Regions from separate parts of the Spiribacter aquaticus genome, predicted to be linked through region 1. Evidence: predicted binding sites of a transcription regulator. Region 1 holds the regulator's gene; each other region holds the start of a gene.

Region 1 (7,753 bases):
GGAAGCCGGGCGGATGCGTCTCGAGGGCAAGGAGTACATCATGCGGGACGGTGATGTCTGCCACTTCCGCTTCAACGTCTGAGGCATGGCGGGGTTTGACAGCCACCCCCCGATCACCGGATACTCTGCGGTCTTCCGATCAGGCTACGTAGCTCAGCTGGTTAGAGCACATCACTCATAATGATGGGGTCGGTGGTTCGAATCCACCCGTAGCCACCACTTTCTCTAGAGCAGAAACAGCGTCGCCAGCCCCAGAAAGGCGGTAAAACCGACGATGTCGGTGACAGTGGTCAGAATGACGCCGCCGGCAAGGGCCGGATCGATGCCAAACCGCTTGAGCACCAGGGGCACCAGCACGCCGGAAGCGGCCGCCGTGCCCAGGTTGATGGTCATGGCCGCGGCGATGATGATGCCGATGGTCGGCCGGCCGAACCACAGCAGCGCAACACCCGCCAGAACCGCCGCCCAGAGCAGGCCGTTGAGCAGCCCGATCCCCAGTTCCTTGAGCAATAGCGCGCGACTGTTACGCGGTGCGATCTGGCCCAGCGCGAGGGCGCGGATGACCAGCGCCAGGGTCTGTGTGCCGGCGATGCCACCCATGCTGGCGACCACCGGCATCAGCACGGCCAGCGCCACCACTTCCTGGATGGTGCCCTCGAACAGACCGATCACATAAGCGGCCAGCAGCGCCGTCACCAGGTTCAGTCCCAGCCAACCGGCCCGCCGCCGGGTGCTGGACCAGACCGGCGCAAACAGGTCTTCTTCTTCGCCCAGACCCGCCATGCTCAGGATGGACTGCTCGGCCTCGTCGCGGATCACGTCGACCACGTCGTCGATGGTGATGCGCCCGATGAGACGGCCGCGGCCGTCGAGTACCGGCGCCGAGATCAGGTCGCGGTCCTCGAACATGCGTGCCACTTCGCGATCCGACATCTCGGCCGGGATGACGACGGCCTCGGTATCCAGCAGGTCCTCGACCCGGCCGGCGGGGTCACGGGTCAGCAGATCGCTGACGCGCAGGATCCCCAGGAAATGATCATAGCGGCTGACGACGAACAGATGATCGGTCAGCTCGGGCATCTCGCCGCGCATGCGCAGGTAACGGAAAACCACGTCGAGGCTGACGTCCGGGCGCACGGTCACCGTATCGGTGTTCATCAGACCGCCGGCGCTGTCCTCGGGGTAGGCCAGGACGGCCTCGAGGCGCTGACGGTTCTGGTTGTCCATCGAGCGCAGGATCTCGCCGGTGAGCGTTCTCGGCAGGTCCTGCATGAAATCGGCCAGATCGTCCATGTCCATGCCGGAGGTGGCGGCCAGGAGCTCACGATCGTCCATTTCGCGGATCAGCCCGCCGCGCACCTCGTCGTTGACCTGAAGCAGCACTTCGCCGCCGATTTCCTCATCCACCAGCTCCCAGAGGACTTTGCGCTGGGCGGTGGGGAAGGATTCCAGGAGATTGGCGATCTCCGAGGGATGAAGCGCGTTGAGCATGCGCTGGGCCTCGGGGACCGTCCCATCCTGCAGGAGGTCGGTGACCGTCTCGGCGATCCGGCCCTGTTTCTGCTCGCGCTCTTCGACCATGGAATGTTCCTGTCCGGGCTCAGTCGGCCTCGCCGAAGCCGTCGGCGATCAGCGCGGCGATGGCCTCCAGTGCCGCCTGCGCATCATCGCCGCGGGCGCGGAGTTCAATGTCGCTGCCCTGGCCGGCGGCCAGCATCATCAGGCCCATGATGCTCTTGGCGTTGGCGGTGTGGGTCTGGTGGCTGACCTGGATCTCGGCGGCATACTCACCGGCCAGGGCAGCGAAGCGGGCCGCTGCCCGGGCATGCAGCCCCAGCCGGTTGGCGATCTGCACGCGGCGTCGGTGAAGGGTCTCATCCGACGCCATGATTCGCTCCGGGCGGGTCAACGGCCGGCGCCACGGCCTCGAGGATACCATCACGGGCCGCCGCCAACGCCATACGCGCCAGCGACTCCAGCGATAACTCCGGGTAATTGAGCACACGCAGCAGCATGGGCAGATTGACGCCGGTGATCACCGGATAGCCCTGTCCGCGGGCCACCGCGATGGCGATATTGGCCGGCGTGGCGCCGAACGCATCCGTGAGGATCAGCACCCCGTCACCACTGTCCACGCCCGCCGCGGCCGCCTCGACCCGACCGAGGGTGGTCTCCGGCGGGTCATGGGGGCCCGGGCTGAGGGTGGCGATGGCCAGCGGCAGCCGCGGCAGAATCCCTTCGGCGGTCTCCCGCAGGGCCTTGCCGACTCCCGGATGGGTGACAAGCAGCAGCCCGGCGCTCATGGCAGTTCCCGGTGCCGCACGGTGACGGCGGTGGCGTGCTCGCGCAGGTGGGCACCCAGCGCCTCGACCAGATAGACCGAGCGGTGCTGGCCCCCCGTGCAGCCGATGGCGATGGTCAGATAGCTGCGGTTCTCGGCCTCGAAGACCGGCAGCCAGTCATCCATGAACCCCTGGATCTGCTTGAGATAGCGGGCGACCAGCGGGCTGTCGGCCAGGAAGTCGGCCACGGCCCGGTCGCGCCCGGTCATCGGCCGCAGGGCGGGCTGCCAGTGCGGGTTCGGCAGGCAGCGGCTGTCAAAGACGAAATCGGCGTCGGTGGGGGTGCCGTGCTTGTAGCCGAATGATTCCAGCTGCACCGACAGATGCGTGCGCGATTCGGCCAGTCGGCTGCGAATGATCTGGCGCAGTTCATGCAACGTGGTCTGCGAGGTGTCCACGGTCAGATCGGCACGCTCGTGGAGCGGGACGAGGCGGGCACGTTCCCCCTTGATCGCTTCATTCAGCGGGATATCCGGCCCGCTCAGCGGATGGCGGCGGCGGGTTTCCGAGAAGCGCTTGAGCAGGGTGGCGTCATCCGCATCCAGAAAGACGATTTCGGTGTCCAGGCCGTGGGCGGCGATGGCGTCGAGGATGCCGGGAAAGCGACTCAGCGATGCGGGCTGGTTGCGTGCATCGATGCCCACGGCGTAGTCGGCCTCCTCGCCACTCATCGCAATGTGCTGACCGAATGCATCCAGCAGATCCACCGGCAGGTTGTCGATGCAGTAGAAGCCCGAGTCTTCCAGGGTGGCAAGGGCGACGCTCTTGCCCGATCCGGACAGGCCGCTGACGATGATCAGTCGCATGCGCTGGCCTCCGGGACCCGCCAGGGCCGCGGTGCGGTCACTGCCACAAGCTCGATGATCGCCGCGACCGGCCGCTCGGGCGACAGCGCCAGCTGGGCCAGGCCGATGCCGTGGATCGTCAGGGTCTGCCAGTCCGCCGTGGCGCTTGCCCGACGCCGGGCCCGGGTCAGTTCGATGGCGCAGTCGATGGGTGACCAGTCGGCCACCGCACCGGTGCCGAAGTGATCCCCGGCCTCAATGATCCCCGGCCCGCGCAGGCACAGCCGCCCGCGACCGGCGTCCGGTGCCCGGCCGATCAGCCGGTCACCGCGGCGTATGACCATCACGGCGTCATCGGCCACCAGCTGATGACCTGCGCGCAGCAGCATCAGCGCGGTGTCACTCTTGCCCATGCCCGCCTCGCCCCGAATCAGGACGCCCACACCGTTGACCCGCATCAGCGTCCCGGGGATCTGGCTCATGCGTCGGGCGCCCCGTCGTCGCTGCCGGTCATGGTGGCGTAGAGCTCGGCGTCGCTGCGGCACTGGCGCAGCCGCGTGCACAGGTGTTCGTCGCGAAACAGCTCCGCGAGCCGGGCGAGAATGCGCAGATGCTCATCGTTGCTGTGCTCAGGCACGAGGAGGGCGAGCAGCAGATCCACCGGCTGGCTGTCGGCGGCGTCGAAGGCGATGGGTGTATTCAGACGGACCAGGGCGGCACGCGGGGTCTCGATATCGGGACTGCGGGTATGGGGCAGTGCCACCCCGCGCCCCAGTCCGGTGCTGCCCAGACGCTCACGCACGATCAACCCCTCGAAGATGGCGCGCGTGGCGTCGCCGCCCGCCCGGGTATCGGCCATGAGCTGCTCGCTCATGCGCTCCAGGGCGCGTTTCTTGCTGGTGACGTCGACCCCGCACTGCGTGCGCGTCACCGACAGCAGTCGGGTAAGCTCCATAGTGCTCAGGGTTCCAGATTATCGCCGACGCGTCCCTGCTCCGGATGATGGTCGCTGCGCTTTTCCTTGTGCTTGACGACCTGGCGGTCCAGCTTGTCGACCAGCAGGTCGATGGCGGCATACATCTCGCTGGCGGTGGACTCGGCGAACAGCCGGGCGCCGCTGACCACCAGGGTGGCCTCCGCCTTACGGGTCTTTTTCTCGACGGTCAGAATCACATGGACGTCGACGACATGATCAAAGTGGCGCTCGAGGCGCTGGAATTTCTCGTCGACGTAGTCACGCAGCGCGTTGGTGACATCGACGTGATGGCCGGTGATGTCGATTTTCATGATTTCCCCTTATGTTTTCTTCTTCAGCGTAGCCGTTTGCGTTGGGTTGACGATGCGATCCCCATGACTTCCCGGTATTTGGCCACGGTTCGCCGCGCCACGTGAATGCCCTCCCCACGCAGCGTCTCGGTCAGCCGTGAATCGCTGAGTGGCCTGGCCGGATCCTCTGCCGCCACCTGCCGGCGGATGCGCGCGCGAATGGCCGTCGCCGAGCACTCACCGCCGTCGGCCGTCGGGACATGGCTCGAGAAAAAATGCTTGAACTCCAGCGTCCCCTGGGGCGTGAGGATGTATTTCCGCGAGGTGATCCGCGATACGGTCGATTCATGCATGTCGATGGCCTCGGCGACATCGCGCAGCACCAGTGGCTGCATCGACTCTTCACCATACTCCAGAAACGCCTGCTGGCGCTCGACGACGCATTCGGCCACGCGCTGCAGCGTGTCGCGCCGCGACTCCAGGCTTTTGATCAGCCAGCGTGCCTCCTGCAGGTGATCGCGCAGGAGGCTGTTGTCACGGCTGCTGTCGCCCCGCCGGATCAGGCTCGCGTAGTAGTCGTTGATGCGCACCCGGGGCGAAGCCTCGGGGTTGATCTCGACCTGCCAGCGGCCGTTGACCCGCCGCACCCGACAGTCGGGGACGACGTAATCGGTGCGGGTTTCGCCGAATCGCGATCCGGGATGGGGGTCGAGTCGGCGGATCAGCGACAGGGCCAGGTCCAGCTGTTCCTGGTCGACCTTCAGGTGCTCGCGCAGCGCGACCTGCCGGCCCGGGCTGAACAGTGACCAGTCGGCTTCAATGGCCTGGCGGGCGGTCTGGCGCCCGGGCGTGTCCGGCGGCATGGCGTCGATCTGGATCTGCAGTGCCTCGCGGGCGTCACGGGCGCCGATGCCGATCGGGTCCATGTGCTGGAGGATCGTGAGGACGGCGTTGATGTCGTCCTCGTCGATGTCGGCGTCGACATCGGCGTCGAGGGCGGACCGCAATTCGCTGACCGGCTCGGCCAGATGCCCGCGCTCGTCCAGGGCGTCGATCAGTGCGGCGGCGATCTGGCGGTCGGTCGCGCCCAGGCTGGACAGATCGACCTGCCACTGCAGGTGATCGCGCAGCGAATCGGCGGGGGCCGCCTGGCGATCGAGAAAGTCGCTGCCGCCGTCGCCTTCCGCCGTGGCGCCCGCTGGCCCGTTATGACCGGTGTCATCCCAGTGCTCGGAGACCGCCATGCCCTCGCCCAGCTCGGTGGCGTCGGTGGCGTTCGAGCCCAGACGCTCTTCCGACGGATCGGGGGTGGCCGGCGTCGTCCCCTCGGGCGCGGCGGCTGCGACGGCGTGATCGGTGTCGTCTTCGGGCTCGAGCATGACGTTGGACTCGAGCGCTTCGCGGATCTCGAGCGCCAGCTCGGCCGCCGGCAGCTGCAGCAGCCGGATCGCCTGCTGCAGCTGGGGCGTCATGGTGAGCTGTTGACTGGCCCGAAGTTCAAGCGACTGCTTCATTGTTCCCCGCGTGCGAATTGGTCTGGATAGCGTAACGCCGGCTGTCCGGCGCCCGCCAGTCTCACAGGTGGAAGTCCTCGCCCAGGTAGACCGCCCGCACCTCGGCGTTGTCGAGTATCATGCCGGGGGTCCCGTCGGCGATCACCCGGCCGGCGTTGAGGATGCTGGCACGGTCGACCAGGGCCAGCGTCTCGCGGACGTTGTGATCGGTGATCAGTACGCCGATACCGCGCTCCGCCAGGTGTCGGACGATGCCCTTGATGTCGCCCACCGAGATCGGATCAACGCCGGCGAAGGGCTCGTCCAGCAGGATGAAGCGCGGATCGGCTGCCAGCGCCCGGGCAATCTCAACGCGCCGTCGCTCGCCGCCCGACAGGCTGATCCCGGCCTGGTCACGCAGATGCCCGATGCCGAACTCCTCCATTAGTGCCTCCGCCTGCTCAAGCCGTGCCTGGCGTGACAGCCCGTCACGGGTCTCGAGCACGGCGAGCAGGTTGTCGAGCACCGACAGCCGCCGGAACACCGATGCCTCCTGCGGCAGGTAGCCGATCCCGCGCCGCGCCCGGGCATGCATGGGGAGGCTGCCAATGTCATCGCCATCCAGCCGGATGACCCCGGCGTCCGCCCGGATCAGGCCGACAATCATGTAAAAGCTGGTGGTCTTGCCGGCTCCATTCGGGCCCAGCAGACCGACGATCTCCCCACTCTGCAGGCCGATGGAGACCCCATCCACCACTGAGCGTCCGCGATAGGTTTTTGACAGCCCGCGGGCCTCGAGCTGGTTGCGCGCCATGCCGGTCAGTCCGTCGCAGGGTTGACGCTGACATTGACGCGCTCGTCGTCGTCAGCGCCGCTCTCGGCAACGGTACGGGCGGTTTCGGGGTAATGCGTGACGGTGCGTCCGGTGACTGTGTTGTCGCCCTGCCAGAGGCGTCCGCCCTGTTTGAGGATCAGCCGCTCGGGGCCGGCGACGAAGTATTCCATCCGCGGTGCCTCGGCCCGTCGCGGGGCGGCATCCGCCACGGTCTCGCGATAGGTGGCCGGGGTGCCATCCACGGTCACCTGCTCGAGCTCGCCCGCGCCATTGCTGAATACCCGCATGACGTCGCCGGTGATGCGCAGGGTGCCGCGCGTCAGCACGACGTCGCCGCGATACACGCTGATGCCCTCGGCCTCGTCAACCTCGGCGCGGTCGGCCACCAGCTCCACCGGTGGCGGGGCGGACGCCCCATCGCCGTCCTGGCCATGCGCGACCGGCACTGCCACCACAAGCGCCAGCAGGGCGCCGATCCAGAGTCGCTCAGGGTGAAGCCGCATCGTACACTCCCTCTACATCATCCAGCAGTTCAAGGCGCTCCTGCGCAAACCATACCCGTGCGCCGACGGCATCCACCCGCAGCCCGGGGCGGGTCATTGTGACGGGCTGATCCGTCTCGGCGTAACGCTCGGGGATTCTTGCATCCAGTCGCTGGGTGGTCAGCCGGGTCCGACCCTCGGCGGTCTGGCGCGTCATCACGACATCGCCGCGCAGCCGGGCACGGGTGTCGTCATCACCGATCCAGCCATGGTTCGAGCGGCCCCGCCAGGGCGGGCCCCGATCCGTCTCCACCCGCCAGTCCGGGGAGACGAGGCGCCAGCTGCCTTCCCGCGGGTTGTGGCGCGCGTCGGGTGATCGTACCCGCCAGCTGATCGCGCCGTCCGCATTGGTGGTGGTCAGTGTAACCGTGCGGGCATAGGCATCCAGGCGGGGGTCCGTCACCGTCCTGACCGCATCCGGGTCGCCACCCGCGCCAAACAGCCGCCAGCCGAGCAGGGCGGCCAGGGCCAGCGCCAGCAGCATGACCAC
Region 2 (7,753 bases), on a different contig from region 1:
CGCCCTGCTCGCGGGCGACGGCAAGGATGCGCCCGGCATCCAGGTACGAATCGCTGGCCCGCGCCCCGCCGATGGGGATGGCCTCATCGGCGTTGCGGACATGGGCCGAGGCCCGGTCGGCCTCGGAGTATACCGCCACGGCGGTGATCCCCAGCTGGTGCAGGGTGCGCTCAATGCGACAGGCAATCGCGCCGCGGTTGGCAATCAGTACTTTCGAGAACATGCTCAATCCCAGATGATCATCTCGAGCGGCGTCGGATTGAAGCCGCTGCAGGGGTTGTTGAGCTGCGGGCAGTTCGAGATCAGGGCGATCACGTCCATCTCGGCGCGCATCTCGACGTACTTGCCGGGCCCCGAGATCCCGTCCTGAAAGCTCAGGCCGCCCTCGCCGGTCAGCGGCACGTTCATGAAGAAATTGATGTTGCTGGGCACATCCCGCTTGGTCAGCCCATAGCCGCTCTCCTGGATGGCATGCAGGAAATTATCCCGGCACGAATGCATGGGCTTTTTCTCCAGCGCGTAGCGCATCTGGTTGGCCTCGGCCGAGCAGGCGCCGCCCAGGGTGTCGTGACGGCCGCAGGTGTCGGCGGTGATGGTCAGCATGACCTGTCCCTGATTGGAGTAGAGCTGCGTACCGGTGGTCAGATAGACATTGCCCTGGCGGGTGGTGGTGTCGACGGCGCTGTAGTGCTCGTGACGTGGGTCGCTCAGGCTGTAGAACAGGGTGTCGGCGGCCTCGTTGCCTTCCACATCGACAATGCGCAGATGCTGACCGCGACGGATTTCCGCCATCCACCAGTCACCGGCGGGGACGACGGTGCGCTGAAGCGCGGTGGTGGGATCAAGCTCGCTGGTTTTGAGGTTCATCGCAGGCACGGTCAGCCCTCCTGGCAGTTGGCGATCAGCGTGTTGGCGTAGGCCCGGGCGTTTTCGGGGCGGTGATGGATGCACGCATCGTCATCGCGCACCGGCGCGGAGCGGTAGATGGAGACGTCCACCGGCCCGGGCTGATAGATCGGCCCCGGTGCCATGGGGTGGGGCGCGGTGGTCAGCACCACCAGCGTATCGCTGTCAGCGCGCAGGTCGACGCTGGCCCCGGGGTGGCTGTGCTCGGCGGCATAATGCAGATCGCCGTCGTCGTTGACGCTGACTTTCTGGAAGAAATTGACCGGGCTGACCAGATCGCGCGGTCCCAGCCCCCACTTGGCCAGCTCGATAAGGAACAGTTCGCGGCCGTTGCGGTAGAAGTCGTTCCAGTGCTCCTGGAAGCGCGCCTCGCCAAAACGCCGCTGAATGGACTCGGCATCGCTGATACCGCCAATGGGGTCGTGCCAGCCCACGGTGTCCTCGACGATGGAGAGCATCGCCCGACCCATGTCCGAGAACAGCATGTTGCCCCGGCTGAGTCGGCTGACGTGCTGACCCTTCAGGGTGTCGGCCATGTTGTAGCGCTCGAGCGGGTTGGACGGGTTGTACGCCAGCAGCGCCGCATTCGCGGTGCCGTCGGTATCCACCAGGCGCAGCGTGAAGCCGCGGCGCACCACCATCGACCAGTAACGCCCGCCGGGGACGCGCTCGTGATGGACGATGCGCGATTCGGCGATCGGAGTCGCAGGCATCAGTCGTTCTCCTTACGGTTGGGGGAGGAAAGCTGCTCACGCAGCTCGGGTGCCAGCGCGGCGTCACGCGCCTCGCCGTGCTGCAGGGGCAGGTCGTAGGTAATGCTGGCGCCGAACGCCTCGGGGGCCTGCGGATCGTGGCGCACTTTGTCGAACACCAGCAGGCGTGTGCCCAGATCGAAGCCCTCCTTGAGGTCGTGGGTGACCATGAACACGGTGATGCCGCTGCGGGCCCACAGATCAAGGATGAGCGCGTGCATGTCCTTGCGGATGCCCGGATCGAGGGCGCCGAAGGGCTCGTCGAGCAGCAGGATGCGCGGGTTTTTCATCAGCGCCTGGGCAATGGCGAGGCGCTGCTGCATACCACCCGACAGTTCGCTGGCGTATTTATCGGCGGCGTCCGCGAGCCCCACGCGCCCCAGCATGTCCCGGGCCCGTGCCACGGCCTCCTGCCGGGCGCGGCCAAACAGCCGCCCCAGCGCCGGGGCCTTCTCCATCTCTTCGGCGATCAGCACATTGGCGATCGCCGTGAGGTGCGGGAACACCGAATACTTCTGAAACACCACGCCGCGGTCGGGACCGGGCTCGGCGGCCATGGGCGCACCATCCAGCAGCAACTGGCCGCGGCTGGGCGACTCGGCGCCAAGCAGCATGCGCAGGAACGTGCTCTTGCCGCAGCCCGAGGCGCCGACCACGGTCACGAACTCGCCGGTCTCAACCCGCAGGTGGATATCCTCCAGCACGACATCCTGACCGTAGGTTTTCCACAGGGCTCTGGCTTCGATCGTGCTCATGCCGACCGCCCCGCGACATACCAGGGAAACAGCCACGCCGTGAGCCGGCGCAGCGACCAGTCGAGCGAGAACGCCAGCAGCGTGATCCAGGCCACATAAGGGATGATGGTCTGCATGTCGAGGTAGCGCCGGACCAGAAAGATCCGATAGCCGAGCCCCTGTTCGGCGGCGATTGCCTCGGAGGCGATCAGAAACAGCCAGGCGGCGCCGAGGGCAAGCCGCGTGGCATCGAACAGGCGGGGTAGCGTCTGCGGGATGGTGACCCGCAGCAGTATCTGCCAGGTCGAGCCCCCCAGTGTCTGCGCCTTGACCAGCTGCTCGTCGGGGATTTCCTCCACCCGCTGCTGGATGTCACGCATCATGAACGGCAGGATCCCGAACACGATCAGCATGATCTTCGAGAGCTCCCCCACGCCGAACGCGATGAACAGGATCGGCAGGATGGTCAGTGGCGGGATCATCGCGAGCGCGGCGATGAACGGTGAGAGGGTGCGTCGCAGGTAAGGGATCAGACCGGTGGTGGTGCCGATGATGATCGCCGCCACCATGCTGATCGCCACCCCTGCCAGCAGTCGTTTGAGGCTGGCGGCGGTGTCCGCCCACAGCAGGATCTCGCCGGTACGCCGCGACGGCTCGGTGGCCAGCCGCGCGAACGAGTCGGCCATCGTCATCAGGGAGGGCAGTAGTTTGTCGTCCGGATTATCGGCCAGGCGGGCCATTGAGGCCGCCATATAGGCGACAACCACCAGCACGAACGGCAGTAGCATCAGCAGACCGCCCATGGCTCGGCCCGGACGTTGGTTGATCAGTCGCTTCATCGGTATGACCTGCGCGGGCGGAAAGCCCCGGGGGTGCCCATGACACCCCCGGACGGGGCGGGACGCGTTACAGGGCGTCCTCGGCAGCCATCTCCATGTACTCGCTGGTAAAGCGCAGCTTGACGTTGTCCTCCGAGCCCAGCACCGATCCGTCCGTGAACTCGATGCCGACGAAGTCGGGGCTGGTGGCGGTCGCACCCAGCAGACCCCGGTCGTAGGCGAACTGACGGACGTTGTCCATGGTTGCCTCGGGCTGGTCGCTGGTCACGAATTCCACCGCGTCGGCGGCGTCGTAGAACATCTGGGTGCTGGCCAGCTGTGCCTCGTAGCCCGCCAGGTCGGTGCCTGCGGCCTCGGCCATGCGGGTGCGGGCATCGACGCCGGTCTCATCGTCGCCGGACATCCGCGCCATGATCTCGTACCAGGCACCGGTCAGGGCCTTGCCCAGCTCGGGGTTGGCTTCGAGCACCTCGGTGTTGAGTGCCAGCGTGTCGATGATCTCGCCGGGGATATCCGAGGAGTCGAACACCACGTTGGCCTCTGGCATGGCCCGCAGTTCACTCAGCTGGGGGTTCCAGGTCACCGCGGCGGTGACGTCGGGCGTCGAGAAGGTACCGACGATGTCCGCATCCGAGGTGTTGACGACGGTGACGTCCCGCTCGCTCATGCCGACTGATTCGAGGGCACGGGCTAGCAGGTAGTGCGAGACCGACAGCTCGACCAGATTGACGCGCTGGCCCTCGATGTCGGTCAGCTCATCGGTGTCCTTGAGCACGACACCGTCGTTACCGTTCGAGAAGTCGCCGATGATTGGCAGGGTGGTGTCAACGCCGCTTGCCGCCGGGATGGCGAGGGCATCCATGTTGGTGATGGTGACGCCGTCAAACTCGCCGGCGGTGTAGAGGTTGATGGACTCGATGTAGTCGTTGATCTGGACGACGTCGATTTCGATGTCGTAGCGATTGGCCCACTTGTCGACAATGCCGGCGCTGTCGCCATAGCTCCAGGGCATCCAGCCCACGTAGATGCTCCAGGCAATGCGGAAGCTGTCCTTTTCCTGGGCGCTGGCGAGCCCGGGCAGGGCGAGCATGGCGGCAAGCAGGCCGGCGCCGGCAACGCGCCGGGCGGTGGAACGGGTGCGGTTTGGACGTTTCATGACCGTCTCCTATGAGGTTGGTCGGGATGTCACACGGGAGCCTCTCAACGAATCTCCCGGGCTTTTGTCCCGCCGTGTAACCCCTTCCGGAGAGGTCGGATGCTCTCGGACCAGACACCCGCAGAGCGGATCGGAACCCTAGCGTCCTATTGGTGACCTGATTGTAGCGGCTGATCGCCCGAGGCGAATCCGCCGAGGGTCCCGTGTACCCGATTATTGCCTTGCAATATCCATGCCAGTTTCCTGCCGCTGCCTTGCGGGCAGCTCGGGCACCGATGGAGCGTGTCGAGCGACGCGCCGGCGGTCGGTGGGTTTGCACTGCATTGGTTCAGCAACGGGTCGGTCAGCACCATGAAGGGGCGCTACCCCAGATCGCCGATGACCGTCTGGATGACCGCGAGCGCGGCGACCGGGGCGGTATCGCTGCGCAGTATGCGCGGGCCCAGGCGGATGCGGTGCCAGCCGAGGTCGGCGACGCGCTGGATTTCGTCCGGCGCCAGCCCGCCTTCGGGGCCGATCAGGGTCGCCAGCTCGGCGGTGGGTTCGAGGTCCTGCGCGGCGCGGTCACCCTCGGTGTCAAAGATAACGCCGGGCAGGCCGGCCACGGTGGCCAGGGCCTCGTCCAGCGCGCAGGGTTTTTCCACCGCTGGAATGCGATTGCGGCCGCACTGCTCGCAGGCCGCCACCACCACGGCCTGCCAGTGGCGCTGTTTTTTCGCCCAGCGCTCAGCGTCAAGCCGGACCACGCAGCGCGCGCTGATGACCGGGATGATGCGTGCCGCGCCCAGCTCGGCGGCCTTCTGCATGGAGTAATCCATGCGCTCGCCCTTGCTGATGCCCTGCAGGAGGGTGACGCCCACCGGTGCCTCGGCCTCGCGGGCCGAGAAGGCCTCGATCCGTGCCTGCGCCCGGCGCTTTTCCAGCACTTCGATGCGGGCGGTGTATTCGCCGCCGCTGCCATCAAAAAGCACAAGCCCGTCACCGCTTCGCAGTCGACGGGCCTGTATATGTCGGACCGCCGTGTCGGGGAGGTCGATGACCTCTCCGACCGGCGGGATGCCTGTCACATGCAGGCGGGTCGCGGGATCAGTAGCGATAGTGCTCGGGCTTGAACGGCCCATCGACGGTGACCCCGATGTACTGGGCCTGATCCTCGCGCAGCGTGCTCAGCTGAGCGCCGATCTTATCCAGATGCAGACGGGCGACTTCCTCGTCCAGGTCCTTCGGCAGGACGTAGACCTTTTTCTCGTAGCTGCCGTCGTTGTTGAACAGCGCCATCTGCGCGAGCACCTGGTTGGTGAAGCTCGCCGACATCACAAAGCTCGGATGCCCGGTGGCGCAGCCCAGGTTCATGAGGCGCCCTTCGGCCAGCAGGATGATCTTCTTGCCGTCGGGGAAGATCACGTGATCCACCTGCGGCTTGATGTTCTCCCACTCGTACTGGCGCAGGCCGGCCACATCGATTTCGTTGTCGAAATGGCCGATGTTGCAGACGATGGCCTCGTTTTTCATGACCTTCATGTGGTCATGGTTGATCACGTTGTAGTTGCCGGTGGCGCTACAGAAGATATCGGCCTTGTCGGCGGCCTCTTCCATGGTCACCACGCGATAGCCTTCCATGGCCGCCTGCAGGGCGCAGATCGGATCGATCTCGGTGACCCAGACACTGGCGCCCAGGGCCTTGAGGCTCTGCGCGCAGCCCTTGCCGACATCGCCGTAACCCGCCACGACCGCGATCTTGCCGGCGATCATGACGTCGGTGGCACGCTTGAGGCCGTCCACCAGCGACTCGCGGCAGCCATAGAGGTTGTCGAACTTGGTCTTGGTGACCGAGTCGTTGACGTTCATGGCCGGGAAGGGCAGCTCGCCGGTCTGCTGCATCTCGTAGAGGCGCTTGGCACCGGTGGTGGTCTCCTCGGTGACACCGCGGATGGCCGCCTGGGTGCGCGCATAGAAGCCGGGGTTGTCCTTCAGCCGCCGGCGGATCGCCGCGAACAGGGCGCGCTCCTCGTCACTGTCCGGGTGATCGAGCAGCGACGGGTCCTGTTCGGCCCGCGCCCCCAGCGTGACGGCCAGCGTGGCATCGCCACCGTCATCGAGGATCATGTTGGGCTCGGCATTGGGCCACTCGAGGATCCGATGGGTGAACTCCCAGTACTCCTCCAGCGACTCGCCCTTGTAGGCGAACACCGGGGTGCCGCTCTCGGCGATGGCGGCGGCGGCATGATCCTGGGTGGAGTAGATGTTGCAGCTTGCCCAGCGACACTCGGCACCGAGGGCCTCGAGGGTCTCGATGAGCACCGCGGTCTGGATGGTCATGTGGATGGATCCCGCCACACGGGCACCCTTGAGGGGCTGTTCGCCGGCATACTTCTCGCGCAGGGCGATCAGGCCGGGCATTTCGGTTTCGGCGATATCCATTTCCCGACGGCCGAAGGGGGCCAGTGACGGGTCCTTGATGATCGATCCGGAAAGCTTCGTCTCAACGACAGCGTTCATGGCTTGACTCCATGGGTTGCGGTTGAGCGCCGTTGGTATTGGACCGCTGGCATCGAGCCTCCCGCGCCGTCAGACGGTGCGGTGCAGCGCTCCTCGATGCCCGGGTCGTGAAATTGGTTGTTACAGCCCGGCCGCTTCCCGCAGGCCCTCGGCCCGGTCGGTCCGCTCCCAGGTGAATGTGTCCTCTTCGCGGCCGAAGTGGCCGAAGCTGGCGGTGGGCTGATAGATCGGCCGTACCAGATCAAGCATCCGCAGGATGCCATAGGGGCGTAGATCGAAGTGCGCCCGCACGAGTTCCACCAGCCGGTCTTCGGCAATCCGCCCGGTGCCGAAGGTGTCGATGAAAATCGACATCGGCTCGGCGACGCCAATGGCGTAGGCCACCTGGATCTCGCATTTCTCGGCCAGGCCGGCGGCGACGATGTTCTTGGCCACGTACCGGCAGGCGTAGGCCGCCGAGCGGTCCACCTTGGACGGGTCCTTGCCCGAAAAGGCACCGCCGCCGTGCCGGGCCATGCCGCCATAGGTGTCGACGATGATCTTGCGCCCGGTGAGGCCGCAGTCGCCGACCGGCCCGCCGATCACGAACTGGCCGGTGGGGTTGATGAAAAACCGCGTCCGGTCACTGATCCACTCCGCCGGGATCACCGGGCGGATGATCTCTTCCATGATCGCCTCGCGCAGGTCCGCCGCCGAGACCGTCTCATCGTGCTGGCTCGACAGCACGATAGTGTCCACCGCCACGGGCCGGCCCTGCTCATAGACAAAGCTCACCTGGGACTTGGCATCGGGCCGCAGCCACGGCAGCACGCCGTTACGGCGGATGTCGCTGTGGCGCTTGACCAACCGGTGGGCGTAGGTGATCGG
Region 3 (7,753 bases), on a different contig from region 1:
CCCTCGAACACCAGGCTGGTGGCGCCGTTGGCGAGCGGCCCGTAGACGATGTAGCTGTGGCCGGTGATCCAGCCGACGTCGGCGGTGCACCAGTAGACCTCGCCGTCGTGGTAGTCGAAGACGTACTTGAAGGTCATCGCGGCCTGCAGCAGATAGCCCCCGGTGGTGTGCAGCACCCCCTTGGGCTTGCCGGTGGACCCCGAGGTATAAAGGATGAACAGCGGATCCTCGGCGTCCATCGCCTCGGGGGCGCACTCATCGGACGCGGCAGCCAGCGCCTTGCCATAGTCGATGTCGCGCGCGTCGTTCCAAGACACCGGGTTGCCGGTGTGGCGGACCGTGATCACCGAGTGCACGGCGTCGAGGCCATCAATGGCCTTGTCGACGTTTTCCTTGAGCGGGACCGGCTTGCCACTGCGCAGGCCCTGATCGGCGGTGATCACGGTGCGGCAGTCGGCATCGACGATGCGATCGCGCAGGGCATGCGGCGAGAACCCGCCGAAGACGATGGAATGCACCGCCCCGATCCGCGTGCAGGCCAGCATGGCGACCACGGCTTCCGGGATCATCGGCATGTAGATCGAGACCCGGTCACCCCGCGAAACGCCGCGGGACTTGAGCACGTTGGCCAGCCGACAGACATCGGCATGCAGTTCGCGGTAGGTGATGTGCCGGGTGACGCCCGGCTCGTCGCCTTCCCAGATGATGGCGTTGCGATCACCGTGGGTGTCGAGGTGCCGGTCCAGGCAGTTGTAACTGACGTTGAGCTTGCCGCCTTCGAACCAGCGGATCTGCCCCTTGGTGAGGTCGTTATCACTTACGCGGTCCCAGGTCTCGAACCAGGTGAGGAAGGCCTCCGCCTGTTCGGCCCAGAATGCGTCCGGCGCTTCCAGTGACCGGCGGTACATGCGCTCGTACGCTTCGCGGCTGAGCAATGCGTGATCGGCGGTTTCCGGCGGCACCGGATAGCGTTTTTCTGCGGCCATGCCGTTTTCTCCTCGTAAATGACAGCGTTCGACGTCTGTTCTAAATCTTATAAGCCCTATACTGCGGGTGTTGGAGGCCTGATGCCAAGCCATCGCGCGCAATTGCCCCGGATTGCCAGTGGCCAACCGCCCATTCCAGAAGCATCGCGGGTGGGGCATCCGCCAGGTCGGCCGGCGGAGGATGCCCGAGAAAGGCCAGCGCGTCGGCCACGGCGGCCCCCGCCCGACGGGTATCCACGGGCGGGGCCGCGTTGGTTTTGCTGAGCTTGCGGCCCTGGGGGTCGGTGGCGACGGGCACATGCAGGTGGCGCGGCTGCGGGAGGCTCAGGGCGCTGCGCAGCAGCATCTGCGGTGGCGTCGCGGGCAGCAGGTCGGCACCCCGGACCACATCGGTGACGCCCAGCGCGGCGTCATCCACCACCATGGCCAGGTGATAGGCGTGCAGGCCATCGCCACGGCGGATCACGAAGTCGCCGATCACGGCCGCGGGGACCAGGGACTGTGGGCCCAGGCGCCGATCCTCGAAGCCGAGGGGGCCATCGGGTACGCGGAACCGCCAGCTGCGCGCTTCACGGCCGGCGGGCAGGCCGTCGCGGCAGGTCCCGGGATAGATGATACCGGCCGGGCCGGCCTCGCCGCCCGCGGCCACCTCGCGCCGGGTGCAGGCGCAGGGGTAGGCGTCGCCACTTGCCTGGAGCCTTTCGAGGGCCGCCTGATAATGATCGCGCCGCGCGTCCTGGACCTGCACCGGGCCGTCCCATTCGAGGCCCAGGGCCTCCAGTGCCGCGCGGATGTCACGTGCGGCCGAGACCCGGGCGCGGCCGCGGTCGACGTCATCGATACGCAATCGCCACTCGCCGCCGGCCGCCCGTGCGTCCAGCCAGCTCGCCAGCGCCGCGATCAGCGAGCCGCGGTGGAGCGGCCCGGTCGGGCTGGGGGCGAAGCGGCCGATGTAGCGCGTGTCGGTCATAGCACCATCCATGCGTTGTTGCCTCAGCTTGCCATGCGGGTTGCTACACTGCGAGTCCAGTCATTCGCTGAGGTCGCCGTGCCACGCCCTGATCTGTCCGCGCGCAGTCACCGCATCCAACCGTTTCACGTCATGACCCTGCTGGCCCGGGCGCGCGAGCTTGAGGCGGGCGGCGCCGACATTGTCCATATGGAGATCGGTGAGCCCGACTTCCCCACGGCGGCGCCGGTGCGTGAGGCGGGCCGCCAGGCGCTCGCCGACGGGCGGACCGGGTATCAGCCGGCGGCGGGGCTGCCGGCCCTGCGTGAGGCCATCGCCGGGCACTACCAGCGTGACCATGGCGTGGAGGTCGATCCCGGTCGCATTCTGATCACCCCGGGGGCGAGCGGGGCGTTGCTGGTGGCCCTGGCCATGCTGGCGGATCCGGGCCGCAACGTCCTGCTGCCCGACCCGGGCTATCCGTGCAACCGCAACTTCGTCGAAGCCGTGGACGCCACGCCGCGGGCGGTGCGCGTGGACGCCGGCAGCGATTATCAGCTGACGCCCGGGCTGGCGGCCGCGGCCTGTGACGAGCGTACGGCGGCGATGCTCGTGGGCTCGCCGGGCAATCCCACCGGCACGCTGGCGAGCAGCGCGGATCTGGCCGGACTCGCGGCCCTCGGCCAGCGCCGGGGCATTGGGCTGATCGTCGATGAGATCTATCACGGACTGCATTACGACGGCGCGCCCGCCCAGGCGTTGGCGCATGCGCCGGACGCGATTGTGGTGAACAGTTTCTCGAAGTACTTCGGTATGACCGGCTGGCGGCTTGGCTGGATGGTGGTCCCCGCCGACTGGGTGCCGGTTGCCGAAAAGCTGCTGCAGAACCTGTTCATCAGCGCCTCGACGCCCGCCCAGTATGCGGCGCTGGCCTGCTTTACCGAGGCGTCCCGCGAGATCTTCGAGGCGAGACGCGAGGCGTTCCGCCAGCGTCGGGACTTTCTGCTGCCGGCGTTGCGCGACCTCGGCTTCCACATCCCGGGCAATCCTGCCGGGGCGTTCTATCTGTATGCCGATATCACCGCGCTCGGCGATGACAGCGCCGATCTTGCAAGCGGACTGCTTGAACAGGCCGGTGTGGCGGTGACCCCCGGACTGGATTTTGAACGCACGGCACCCGAGCGGCATCTGCGCTTCGCCTACACCACCGACACCGACCGACTGGCAACGGCGGTGAGTCGCATCCAGCGCTATCTGGCCGCCGGTGGCTGATCCCGCGGAGGTACGCTGCACAGTTCAGACCGGGTCAGGAAGCGTTTGCCCTCGGGCGCTTCCAGTGAGAATCCGGAGCCACGCCCCTCGATCACGTCGATGATCAATCGGGTGTGCGCCCAGAGCGCATACTGGTCGCCGCCGATGTAAAAGGGCTGTCCGCCGATGTCGCCAAGATGGACATCGCGCGCGCCCACCCTGAATTCGTCGCGGGGATAGCACATGGGTGCACTCCCGTCACAGCAACCGCCGGATTGGTGAAACAGCAATGGCCCGTGGCGCCGCTGCAGCTCGGCGATCAGTGCCTCTGCCGCAGGTGTCGCCACAACGCCCATTTCATTCGTGCTCATTTTCGTCTCCTCGTCCGCAGCACCGGGCGGGCGTGACCCGCCCGCCCGGCGTTGTCCGCCCGCCTAGAACAGTCCCATGGGGGACTCGCTGTAACTCACCAGCAGGTTTTTGGTCTGCTGGTAGTGCGCGAGCATCATGAGGTGGTTTTCGCGACCGAAGCCTGACTGCTTGTAGCCACCAAACGCCGCGTGCGCGGGGTAGAGGTGATAGCAATTGGTCCAGACACGGCCGGCCTGAATGCCGCGGCCCATGCGATAGGCCGTGTTGACGTTGCGCGTCCACAGGCCCGCGCCGAGCCCGTACAGCGTGTCATTGGCGATACTCAGGGCGTCATCCCGATCGTCAAAGCCGGTGACCGAGACCACCGGGCCAAAAATCTCTTCCTGGAAGACGCGCATGCGATTGTCGCCCTCGAAGACGGTGGGCTGAACGTAGTAGCCACCGCTCAGTTCGCCGCCCAGGTCCAGACTCTCACCGCCGGCGAGGACTCTGGCACCCTCCTGCCGGCCGATATCCAGATAGGCCATGATTTTTTCCAGCTGATCGCGCGATGCCTGCGCGCCCACCATCGTCTCGGTATCAAGCGGATTGCCCGTTTTAATGCGGGCCACCCGGTCAAGCGCAGCATCCATGAAGTCGCCATAGAACGAGCGCTGCACCAGTGCCCGTGACGGGCAGGTGCAGACCTCACCCTGATTGAGGGCGAACATCGCGAACCCCTCGAGGGTTTTCTCCCGGAAGCCGTCATTGGCGGCAAAGCAGTCATCAAAAAACACGTTGGGTGACTTACCGCCCAGCTCCAGCGTGACCGGAATCAGGTTTTCCGATGCGTACTGCATGATCAGTCGCCCGGTGGTGGTCTCTCCGGTGAAGGCCACCTTGCTGATCCGCGGGTTCGAGGCAAGCGCCTTGCCCGCCTCGGCGCCGAAGCCGTTGACGATATTGAGCACACCGGCCGGCAGCAGGTCGGCGATCAGCTCGGTGAGCATCAGAATGCTGGCCGGTGTCTGTTCGGCGGGTTTGAGTACCACACAGTTGCCGGCCGCCAGCGCCGGCGCCAGCTTCCACGTGGCCATCAGGATCGGGAAATTCCAGGGAATGATCTGACCGACCACACCGAGGGGTTCATGGATCTGATAGGACACCGTGTCGTCATCGAGCTCGCCGAGTGATCCCTCCTGGGCACGGATGACGCCGGCGAAATAACGGAAGTGATCGATCGCGAGCGGCAGATCGGCCGCCAGCGTTTCCCGGACCGGCTTGCCATTCTCCCAGGTCTCCGCCACGGCAAGCGCCTCGAGGTTGGCCTCCATGCGATCGGCGATGGTGTTCAGAATGACGGCGCGCTCGGCCACCGCCGTCCTGCCCCAGGCCGCCTTTGCCGCGTGGGCTGCATCCAGCGCCTTTTCGACGTCGGCTGCCTTGGAGCGCGGAATGCGGCAGAAGGTCTGCCCGGTGACCGGTGTGGGATTATCGAAGTACTCGCCGTCGAGCGGGGCCAGCCAGTCGCCGCCGATGAAATTCTGATATTCGCTTTTGAAATGGACGATGGCGTTCGTGCTGCCGGGATTGGCGTAGATCATGGTCTCTCCTCCGTTTTTATGGGTCGGGACGCGATGCGTGCCCGCACCAGGCACCCAGCAAGATCCGCGCCAATTGATGGCTGCGCGCCCGGCGCTTGCGTCGCGCCCGGGACTGGGCGATCGTGCTGTTCAACCTGTCCGCTAGAGACGGGTGGCCGGTGTGCCGTTTTAGAACAGTCTGTCGCGGACTGCGACAGAGGAGGAGGGCGATGGACGAGCGGCCGTTTAACGATCGCGCCCGGCTTGCCGGCGCGCGGCGTCAGCTGTTGGCGGGTGAGCGCACGCCGGCCGGTGTGGCGGATGGGGTGGCGGCCTCCTGGCAGCGGGTGGCGGCGGCCGGGCTCTCACCGCGGCAACAGGCGGCTGATGCCGTTTTTGATGCGGCGGCGTTGCGGGCGGCCCGGGCCGACAACGAGTCGCTGATCGCGCTGGCGCTGCCGGAAATCGAAAACCTGTATCACCAGATCAGCGGCAGCAACAGTGCCGTATTGCTCTGCGATGCGCACGGCACGATCCTCGAGCGCCACGGTGACCCGCATTTCCATGCCCGCAGTCAGCGCGTTGCACTGGCGCCGGGTGCATGCTGGGGCGAGCCGGTGCGCGGGACCAACGCCATCGGCCTCGCGCTGGCACAGGCCGGTCCAGCGTCGGTCCACGGCCCCGAGCATTATCTGCAGTGCAATACGTTCCTGACCTGTGCGGCGGCGCCGATCCGTGACACGGCGGGGACCGTGATTGGCCTGCTGGATGTCTCCGGGGATCAGTCGGCCCGTCAGATCCATGCCCTGGGGCTGGTGCGGATGGGCGCACGAATGATCGAAAACCGCTGGCTCACGGCGGAGTTCGCCGACAGCTTTCACCTTCATCTCCATGCGCGGCCGGAGCTGCTGGGCACCCTCAGCGAGGGGATTCTCGCGCTCGATGGTGATGGACGGGTATTGGCCCTGAACGAGGTGGCGCGCAGCTACTTCGGTGACGACTGCGTGGGCGAGCGCTTCGAAGGGCTTTTTGAGGAGACGTTCGAGGGCTTGCTGCGCAGTGACGAATCGATGCCGCTGCGGCGGACTCTCAGTGGGATCATGACCTGCCTGCGACTGGTCGCGCCGCCGTCGCGCATCCACGGTTCGACGCCGGCGGCTGCGCTGTCCGATGGCACGACGTTCGAGCGGTTGCACGCCGGGGATGACGCAGTGGCGGATACACTCCGTCGTGCCCATCGTGTCTTCGTCCGTAATATCCCCCTTCTGATCGAGGGCGAGACCGGCACCGGCAAGGAATGGGTGGTGCGGGCCCTCCATGCGGCGGGGCCGCGGGCGAACGGGCCGATCGTCGCCGTCAACTGCGCGGCAATCCCCGAGAGCCTTGCCGAGGCCGAACTGTTTGGTTATGCCCCGGGGGCGTTTACCGGTGCAAACCCGCGCGGTGCCGACGGTCGCATCGCCGAAGCCAATGGCGGAACACTCTTCCTCGACGAGATCGGCGACATGCCGGTCGCGCTTCAGACCCGACTGCTGCGGGTCCTCCAGGAGCGCACCGTCCTGCCGGTGGGTGGCGGTCAGCCCCGGGCGGTGGACTTTGCGTTGGTCAGCGCCACTCATTGCGATCTGGCAGCCCGGGTCAAGGCCGGTGCGTTTCGCGCCGACCTTTACTACCGGCTGTGCGGACTGCGGATCGAATTGCCGCCGCTTCGCCGGCGCAGCGATCGTGAGCCGCTGATCGACCGGCTTCTGGCCGAGGAGGATCCCATGGCGAGGCTTTCGCCGGATGCCCGCGCGCGGCTTCTCGCCTATTCATGGCCCGGCAATCTGCGTCAGCTGCACAGCGTCATGCAGACGGCGCTGGCGTTACGCCGACCGGGCGCGCCGGTGACACGGGCGGACCTGCCTGATGTCATCCTGGAGACGGACGTCGGAAACATGTCGGCTGAGGCCTGTCCGGATACCGACCTTCGAGCCGTGGAGCAACGCCATATTCAGGCGGCACTGGCGGAGCACGGCGGTAACGTCAGTCGCGCCGCGCAGACGCTGGGCATCAGTCGCAGCACCCTCTACCGGCGCATTGGTTCCTCCTCCCGGGGAAAATGAGTATCTTGAATGCTGCACGGCAACAGGGACGCCCGCGTGGATGCGGCTCAGTAAAATCCGCCTGAGCGGTTTCAAATCCTTCGTCGACACGACGCCGGTCCCGCTGGGCTCGGGCATCACCGCCATCGTCGGCCCCAACGGCTGTGGCAAGTCCAACATCATCGATGCCGTGCGCTGGGTCATGGGCGAGCGGTCGGCCAAGCATCTGCGTGGCGGCTCGATGGCCGATGTCATCTTCAGTGGATCCGGCAGCCGCAAACCCGTGGGGCAGGCCAGCATCGAGCTGGTGTTCGACAATGCCGACGGTTCACTGGGCGGGCAGTACGCCGGTTTCAGCGAAATCGCCATCCGCCGTCAGGTCAACCGCGACGGGCAATCGGCCTATTTTCTCAACGGCAGCCGCTGTCGGCGTCGCGATATCACCGATGTCTTCCTGGGGACCGGGCTCGGGCCCCGCAGCTACTCGATCATCGAGCAGGGCACCATCTCGCGACTGATCGAGGCGCGCCCCGAGGCACTCCGCGGCTA
Region 4 (7,753 bases), on a different contig from region 1:
GACAGAGCAGATAGGCCAGTCCAAGCGCGAGCGCTGAGGCCACGAACAGCGCCAGGCGTGTCTGGGGATCGGAGAGGCTGAACCCCAGGATATCCTTGAAGTCGGTCAGGCCGTTGTTGCCGCCGAAGCCCATCTCATTGCGGAAAAACGCCAGCATGAGGGCATAGGTCATCGCCTGGCTGATGATGGACAGATACACCCCGGTGACGCGCGAACGGAACGCGAGCCAGCCAAAGATGAAGCCGAACACGCCGGGCACCAGCAGGACCATCAGCGCGGCAAACCAGAACTGGTCGAAGCCGTACCAGAACCACGGCAACTGCTCCCAACCCAGAAAGACCATGAAATCCGGCAGCACCGGATCGCCATAGACCCCGCGGTCGCCGATCTGGCGCATCAGGTACATGCCCATGGCATACCCACCCAGGGCAAAGAACGCACCATGCCCCAGGCTGAGAATGCCCGCATAGCCCCACACCAGATCGAGGGCCAGCGCCAGCAGGGCGAAGCACAGATAGCGGCCGAGCAGATTGACGGTGTAGTCGCTCACATGAAACGGCGACGACGGCGATACCCCCTGGTTGAGGATCGGTATCACGACAATCAGTACCGCGAGCGCACCCAGCAGTATCCGGCCACCCATGTCGCCATGCAGCAGCCGCCGCCAGGGGCGCTCGGGAATCAGCCGGGTGGCCGAGGATTGCGGGGTCGCCATGCCTCAGCCCTCCGATGCCGCGCGACCACGCTGGGGGAACAGTCCCTGCGGGCGGCGTTGGATGAACAGGATCACGAACACCAGGACCAGCACCTTGGCGAGAACGGCGCCGGTTTCGGGCTCGAGGAATTTATTGAGTACGCCCAGCGACAGCCCACCGACCAGCGTGCCCCAGAGACTGCCGGCGCCCCCGAACACCACCACCAGGAATGAGTCGATGATGTAGGCCTGACCCATATTGGGGCCGACATTGGTGATCTGCGACAGCGCGACACCGGCAAGGCCGGCGACACCCGCCCCCAGGCCAAAGGTCAGTGCATCAATGCGCGATGAACTGACCCCTACGGCCCGCGCCATGGCGCGGTTCTGTGACACCGCCCGCACCTTGAGGCCCAGCGTGGTGCGCTTGAACAGCAACAGCAGCAACCCGAACACCAGAAACGCGAACGCAATCACATAGAGCCGGTTGAGCGTCAGGCTGAGGGCCGCATTGACCTCGATGGCGCCGCTCATCCAATCCGGCGTACTCACCTGGCGGTTGAGTGGCGAGAACACCGTCCGCACCAGCTGCTGGAGGATCAGGCTGATACCGAAGGTGGCGAGCAGCGTCTCGAGCGGCCGCCCGTACAGAAACCGGATGACTCCGCGTTCGATGGCCACGCCAAACGCCCCGGTGACCAGGAAGGCCGCCGGAATCGCGACGAACAGCGAATAATCAATTGCATTGGGCATCAACAGCTGGACCACATAGGTGGTGTAGGCGCCGAGCATGATCAGTTCGCCGTGCGCCATGTTGATGACGCCCATCACCCCGAAGGTGATGGCCAACCCGAAAGCGGCGAGCATGAGGACCGATCCCGCCGACAGACCAAAGAATATCTGCTCGCCCAGTCCCCAGAGATCCCGCCGCTCCTCGATGCCGGTGAGGATCTCAGCGGCACGGGCCTGGACGGCCGGATCGGGGTCGTTTTCCGCCAACCGCCGCACCTCATTGCGCACCCGATTGCGCAGCGAGCCATCCAGTGTTTCCAGCGCTTCCAGCCGGATCGCCGCCTTGGGGGCATCAAGGCGCGCCAGGCCGATGACCAACGACATATCCCGGCGAATCGCATCGACGGGCTCTTCCGCCACGAGGCCCTCCATGCGCTCGGCAATCGCCGGATCGGGGGATTCCAGCAGGCGCTCGACCGCTTCGCTACGCGCCTGGCGATCGGGGCTGGAGAGTCCCGCCAGCGCCAGCATCTTGCGCGCTTCGGTGCGAACTGCGTTGTTGATGCTCACCCGGCGGATTTCGTACTGCGAGGCTTCGCCGACCCGCTCGCCACTGAGCGGATCGGTCACCGCGAATCCCGAATCAAGGCTGTCGGCGATGACGATCTCGCCACCCCCGATCCGAAAGTACAGCCGGCTGTCGAGAAGGGCCTGCAGCACGGGCACTGCCCGCGGGTGGCCACTCTCGGCAATCGTGCGGACCGCCGCTGCCTTGTCATCAAAACTTCCCTCATTGAGCTGGCGCAGACTCGAGACCAGCGCCTCGTCATCCGCCGCTCCGGCGGGCGACGCCGTCAGACCCAGGGCCATGAGCAGACTGACCAGCATGCATCGGGCAAAGCGTTTCATGAATGATCCCTCAAGGCGCTGCCCCACCGGCGGCGGGGCAGCGTCGCCATGGTCAGTCGCCGTAGTCCTGACCTGAACACACGCCGGTCTCGACGTTGTAATTGCCGCAGACCAACGGTGCCCGCCAGCTGGCGATGATGTCGCTGCTCTCGGGGAGATAGTCCGACCAGGCATCACCGGCCACTTCGCCGTTGGTTTCCCATACCACCGAGAACTGCCCATCAGGCTGGATCTCACCGATCATCACCGGCTTGGTGATGTGGTGGTTGGGCATCATGGTGGCGTAGCCGCCGGTGAGATTGGGGACGGTCACGCCGATGATCGCGTCCTGCACCGCTTCAACGTCGGTTGTACCGGCCCGGCGCACGGCCTCGACCCACATGTTGAAGCCGATGTAATGGGCCTCCATCGGATCGTTGGTGACCGCCGAGGTATCATCCTTGAACTCGTGCCACGCCTGGATGAACTCGACGTTCTCCGTGGTCGGCGCGCTCATGAAGTAGTTCCAGGCGGACATGTGACCGACCAGCGGTTCGGTGTCGATCCCGGCAAGCTCCTGCTCACCCACCGAAAAGGCCACCACCGGAATATCCGAGGCGGAAACGCCCTGGTTGGCCAGCTCGGTGTAGAACGGGACGTTGGCGTCACCGTTGATGGTCGAGACGATGGCGGTCTTCTCACCCTGGCCCCCGAAGTCGCGCACATCCGAGACGATGCTCTGCCAGTCGGAATGCCCGAACGGCGTGTAGTTGATCATGATGTCTTCCTCGGCCACCCCGTTATCCATGAGGTACTGCTCGAGGATCTTGTTGGTCGTGCGGGGATAGACATAGTCGGTCCCCAGCAGCGCGAAGCGCTCCACGTCCAGTTCATCCATCAGGTAATCAACCGCCGGAATGGCCTGCTGGTTGGGTGAGGCCCCCAGATAGAACACATTCTCGGAGGATTCCTCGCCCTCATACTGCACCGGGTAGAAGAGCAGCCCGTTGAGCTCTTCGAACACCGGCAGGACGGACTTTCGCGAGACCGATGTCCAGGTGCCGAACACCACGTCAACCTCGTCGTCCGCCAGCAGCTGCCTTGCCTGCTCGGCGAATCGCGGCCAGTCCGAGGCCGGGTCCACGACCACCGGTTCGATTTCGCGGCCAAGCAGGCCGCCGTTCTCGTTCTGCTGCTCGATGAGCATCTCGACGGTTTCCTTGAGGGCCGTCTCACTGATCGCCATCGTGCCGGACAGTGAATGCAGGATGCCGACCTTGATCGGATCCTCCTCCTGGGCCAGTGCGCTGTTGCCTCCCAGGCCAAGCGCCAGAACGCCAGCGGCAAGCGTACTTGCCATGCCGTTATGCAGTCGCTTCTTTGCGTACATGCGTGAACTCCTTTGAAGTGAATCACCAGGCCGACCATCGGCCTGTTCACTGGATAGCAATTAACGTGCCAGCTGTTCGGGCTACCGCCCGGCAGGCGTCAACCGGTGTCGCATGCGCCACACTGGTGCGGGCGCGACCGGCGATTCACGCTCGTAGTGCACGCTAGGCCACCGAGCGCGCCAGCATGCCCTCCCGCAGGATGAATTCAATGATGCCCTCAACGCCTTCTCCGGCGGCGATGCTCGCAAGCTGGAACGGGGCCTCGCCGCGCATCATGCGGCTGTCACGGGCCATCACGTCGAGCGACGCCCCCACCTGCGGCGCGAGGTCGGTCTTGTTGATGACCAGCAGGTCAGAGCGTGTGATGCCGGGGCCGCCCTTGCGCGGGATCTTGTCGCCGGCCGAGACATCGATGACGTACAGGGTCAGATCGGAGAGTTCCGGCGAGAATGTGGCCGAGAGGTTGTCGCCACCACTTTCAATGAACACCACATCGAGATCACCGAAGCGCGCCTGCAGATCGGCGACCGCGGTGAGATTCATCGAGGCATCCTCGCGGATGGCGGTATGCGGACACCCACCCGTTTCAACGCCGACGATGCGCCCGCTGGGCAGTGCCTCGTGGCGCGAGAGAAACTCGGCATCCTCGCGGGTGTAGATATCATTGGTCACCACGGCAAGCGACAGGCGCTCGCGAAGCGCCCGGCACAGCGCCAGCGTGAGGGCGGTCTTGCCGGATCCGACCGGTCCACCGATACCGACGCGCAGCGGAGTGGGGTTATCTGTCATGACGGGGCATCCTCCGGAATTGTGATCGTTCAGCTGCGAAACAGCCGTGAGTACTGGACCTCGTGCCAGCCGCTGGCCAGGCTGACGCCCGGGGTGGTGGCACCAATGGATTCATCATCGAGGGCAGCGGCGTTGTCGACGGCCCCGGGGATGGCGTCCGCGATACGAAGCAGCGCACGCTGACCGGCGCTCTGCCCCAGGGGAACGAGCTTGACCGCCGCGGCCACCTGATTCTCGGACCAGGCCCAGGCATAGCCGAGGGCGGCCTGATCCATGCCGATGGCCCAGCGCGCGGTGGCCAGGGCGAAGGCGGTGGCCCAGGTGACATCGCGGTCGCGGTCGAAAGTGAGCGCCTCGCTGATGCCGAACTCACCGAGCAGCCGCATCAGTGCCCGACCGATGTGAATATCCTCGGCGCGCAGCTCAGCGGTTTCCCGGGCCGCGAGCAGACGACTGGTCCAGACCTCGACCGCCGGGCGGTCATCGCGCTGCCAGGCGGCCTGCAGACGCGCCAGTACCGGCAGATCAAGCGCCCCGATCCCGCTCTGCAACTGACCGCCAACCCAATCGACCAGAGACGCCTCGTCGCCCACCCAGCCCTGCTCAATGGCGGTCTCCAGACCGGCCGAGTAGGCGTAGGCGCCTACCGGCAGCGTCGGGCTCAGCAGCTGCCACAGCCGCAGCGTTCGGGCATCGGTGCCATCAACCATGATGGTGACCACCGCCGGCGTAGGCACCGGACTCGGGTTGGAAAGGGGCGGTTTCATGAGTGGGCTCAGCGCCCAGCCCGCGCACCATCTCATCGAGCACATGGTCATGGCGGTAGCGCAGGTAGCCCTTGGCCACTTCCAATGGCGTATGCCGATTGCCCAGATGATAGGCGGCCCGCAGCAGCACCAGCGGATCGTCCGAGCGCACCGTGCTCACCGGCTCGGGCGCGGCCTCGACGCGGTAGACCCGGCCGCTGTCGTCAGCCAGTCCATCACCCGCGCGCAGGGCCGCGCCCCCGCGCTCGAGGATCACGCCGATGACCTCGCCGTTACCCAGCATGGCCCGAAACCGCGAGCGCTCACGTTGCTCGATGGTCAGGACCAGCGTGCCGACCACATCCTGATCCGCCGCGAGGGCCCCGAGCCGTTGTGTCAGTGTCTCCATGACAGCCCCTCAGAAAAGGAAATAGCGCTGTGCAAGCGGCAGCTCCACCGCCGCTTCGCAGGTCAGCAGCTCGCCATCGGCGCGGACCTCGTAGGTCTGCGGGTCGACACTGACCTCGGGCTGCCAGTCATTGAGCTTCATATCGGCCTTCCCCACGTCGCGGCAGTCCTTGACCGCCACCAGGCGCTTGTTCAGGTCCAGTCGCCCGCCGATGCCCGCTTCGATCGCGGCCTGGGAACAGAAAGTCACCGCGGTCTCGGCCACCGCCCCGCCATGGGCGCCGAACATGCCCCGGTAATGCACCGGCTGCGGCGTGGGGATCGACCCGTTGGGATCACCCATCGGTGCGGCGGCGATCATGCCGCCCTTGACGATCGTGCCCGGCTTGGCGCCGAAGAAAGCGGGCTTCCAGAGCACCAGATCGGCCAGCTTGCCCACCTCCAGCGATCCCACCTCGTGGGCGATCCCGTGTGCGATCGCCGGGTTGATGGTGTATTTGGCGACGTAACGCCGGGCCCGCAGGTTGTCATGCCGATCGTTGTCCTCGGCAAGTGGCCCGAACTGCACCTTCATCTTGTGGGCGGTCTGCCAGGTGCGGGTGATCACCTCGCCGACCCGACCCATGGCCTGCGAGTCGGACGCGATCATCGAGAACGCACCGCGGTCGTGGAAGATGTCCTCGGCGGCGATGGTCTCGCGCCGGATCCGCGATTCCGCAAAGGCGACATCCTCGGGGATGGCCGGGTCGAGATGATGGCAGACCATGAGCATGTCCAGATGCTCATCGATGGTGTTGCGGGTGTACGGGCGCGTCGGATTGGTGGACGACGGCAGAACGTTGGACTGCCCGCAGGCGCGGATGATGTCGGGGGCGTGGCCGCCGCCCGCGCCTTCGGTGTGATAGGTGTGAATGGTCCGTCCCCTGAACGCGGCGAGGGTGTCCTCGACGAACCCGGACTCGTTCAGGGTATCGGTATGAATGGCCACCTGGACGTCGTACTCCTCAGCGATGTCGAGCGCGTTATCGATCGCCGCCGGCGTCGTCCCCCAGTCCTCATGCAGCTTGAGCCCCATCGCCCCGGCCTGCATCTGCTCATGCAACGAGTCGGGCAGGCTCGCGTTGCCCTTGCCCATGAAACCGAGATTCATCGGGAAGGCCTCGGCGGCCTGCAGCATCCGGTGGATATTCCACGCGCCCGGCGTACAGGTGGTGGCGTTGGTACCGGTCGCCGGACCGGTGCCGCCGCCCAGCATGGTGGTCACGCCTGACATCAGCGCCTCTTCAATCTGCTGTGGGCAGACGAAGTGGATATGCGCATCAATGCCCCCGGCCGTCACGATGCTGCCCTCGGCGGCGAGCACCTCAGTGCCGGGGCCGATCACGATATCGACGTGGGGCTGGGTATCGGGATTGCCGGCCTTGCCGATGCCCGCGATCCGGCCGTCACGGACCCCGATGTCAGCTTTATAGACACCGGTGTAGTCAATGATCAGGGCGTTGGTGATGATCAGATCGACGGCGGTTTCATTATCACGCTGACTCTGGCCCATGCCGTCGCGGATGACCTTGCCGCCCCCGAACTTCACTTCATCGCCGTAGCAGGTCAGATCCCGCTCGACTTCGACGAACAGCTCGGTATCCCCCAGCCGGACGCGATCGCCGGTGGTCGGGCCATACATCTCGGCATAGGCCGATCGCTCAATCGAGGTCATTCCAACTCCCCCATGACTGCGGCGCGAAAGCCATAGATCGCGCGATCACCGGCGTAGGCCACCAGCTCGACCTCGCGGGACTGCCCCGGCTCAAACCGCACGGCGGTGCCGGCCGGGATGTTGAGCCGGTAGCCGAGCGCGGCGTCGCGATCAAACTCCAGCGCGGGATTGACTTCGTGGAAATGGTAGTGGGATCCGACCTGGATCGGCCGGTCACCGGCGTTCGCCACTCGGACGGTCAGTGTCTCCCGCCCCGCGTTGAGGGCGATCTCGCCGGCCGCCGTGATCACCTCGCCGGGAATCATGATGACACCGCCTGGCCGTCATCGGCCGCTTCAGCAATGGGGTCGTGAATCGTCACCAGCTTGGTCCCGTCGGGGAAAGTCGCCTC

What was found. Region 1 encodes sigma-54, which starts transcription at its own class of promoters, with help from an activator protein. Its sites were predicted from a motif close to TGGCANGNTNCNTGCTT; they were not measured.
Region 2: the regulator sigma-54 is predicted to act here: its motif matches at 4,609-4,625, upstream of FPL11_RS02770 (putative urea ABC transporter substrate-binding protein).
Region 3: the regulator sigma-54 is predicted to act here: its motif matches at 5,197-5,213, upstream of exaC (acetaldehyde dehydrogenase ExaC).
Region 4: the regulator sigma-54 is predicted to act here: its motif matches at 3,759-3,775, upstream of urtA (urea ABC transporter substrate-binding protein).

Annotation. Positions count from the first base shown of each region.
Region 1 covers NZ_VMKP01000003.1:135,757-143,509, forward strand. Annotated here, with positions in the region: gene ychF (redox-regulated ATPase YchF) at 1-82, shown strand, start outside; tRNA gene FPL11_RS07110 (tRNA-Met) at 143-219, shown strand; gene mgtE (magnesium transporter) at 226-1,581, opposite strand; gene FPL11_RS07120 (HPr family phosphocarrier protein) at 1,601-1,888, opposite strand; gene FPL11_RS07125 (PTS sugar transporter subunit IIA) at 1,875-2,303, opposite strand; gene rapZ (RNase adapter RapZ) at 2,300-3,148, opposite strand; gene FPL11_RS07135 (HPr kinase/phosphorylase) at 3,139-3,609, opposite strand; gene FPL11_RS07140 (PTS sugar transporter subunit IIA) at 3,606-4,082, opposite strand; gene hpf (ribosome hibernation-promoting factor, HPF/YfiA family) at 4,088-4,414, opposite strand; gene FPL11_RS07150 (RNA polymerase factor sigma-54) at 4,438-5,907, opposite strand; gene lptB (LPS export ABC transporter ATP-binding protein) at 5,969-6,700, opposite strand; gene lptA (lipopolysaccharide transport periplasmic protein LptA) at 6,706-7,224, opposite strand; gene lptC (LPS export ABC transporter periplasmic protein LptC) at 7,208-7,753, opposite strand, start outside.
Region 2 covers NZ_VMKP01000001.1:549,270-557,022, forward strand. Annotated here, with positions in the region: gene uca (urea carboxylase) at 1-223, opposite strand, end outside; gene FPL11_RS02750 (urea amidolyase associated protein UAAP2) at 226-867, opposite strand; gene FPL11_RS02755 (urea amidolyase associated protein UAAP1) at 879-1,619, opposite strand; gene FPL11_RS02760 (ABC transporter ATP-binding protein) at 1,619-2,413, opposite strand; gene FPL11_RS02765 (ABC transporter permease) at 2,410-3,231, opposite strand; gene FPL11_RS02770 (putative urea ABC transporter substrate-binding protein) at 3,299-4,387, opposite strand; guanidine-I (ykkC/yxkD leader) riboswitch at 4,439-4,540, opposite strand; gene FPL11_RS02775 (16S rRNA (uracil(1498)-N(3))-methyltransferase) at 4,750-5,508, opposite strand; gene ahcY (adenosylhomocysteinase) at 5,474-6,886, opposite strand; S-adenosyl-L-homocysteine riboswitch at 6,904-6,987, opposite strand; gene metK (methionine adenosyltransferase) at 7,007-7,753, opposite strand, start outside.
Region 3 covers NZ_VMKP01000002.1:311,082-318,834, reverse strand. Annotated here, with positions in the region: gene acs (acetate--CoA ligase) at 1-986, opposite strand, end outside; gene gluQRS (tRNA glutamyl-Q(34) synthetase GluQRS) at 1,027-1,956, opposite strand; gene FPL11_RS04890 (pyridoxal phosphate-dependent aminotransferase) at 2,035-3,207, shown strand; gene FPL11_RS04885 (DUF779 domain-containing protein) at 3,186-3,557, opposite strand; gene exaC (acetaldehyde dehydrogenase ExaC) at 3,621-5,141, opposite strand; gene FPL11_RS04875 (sigma-54-dependent Fis family transcriptional regulator) at 5,351-7,225, shown strand; gene smc (chromosome segregation protein SMC) at 7,266-7,753, shown strand, end outside.
Region 4 covers NZ_VMKP01000004.1:142,328-150,080, forward strand. Annotated here, with positions in the region: gene urtC (urea ABC transporter permease subunit UrtC) at 1-715, opposite strand, end outside; gene urtB (urea ABC transporter permease subunit UrtB) at 719-2,335, opposite strand; gene urtA (urea ABC transporter substrate-binding protein) at 2,388-3,704, opposite strand; gene ureG (urease accessory protein UreG) at 3,868-4,494, opposite strand; gene FPL11_RS09545 (urease accessory protein UreF) at 4,524-5,261, opposite strand; gene ureE (urease accessory protein UreE) at 5,197-5,649, opposite strand; gene ureC (urease subunit alpha) at 5,659-7,362, opposite strand; gene FPL11_RS09560 (urease subunit beta) at 7,359-7,667, opposite strand; gene FPL11_RS09565 (urease subunit gamma) at 7,664-7,753, opposite strand, start outside.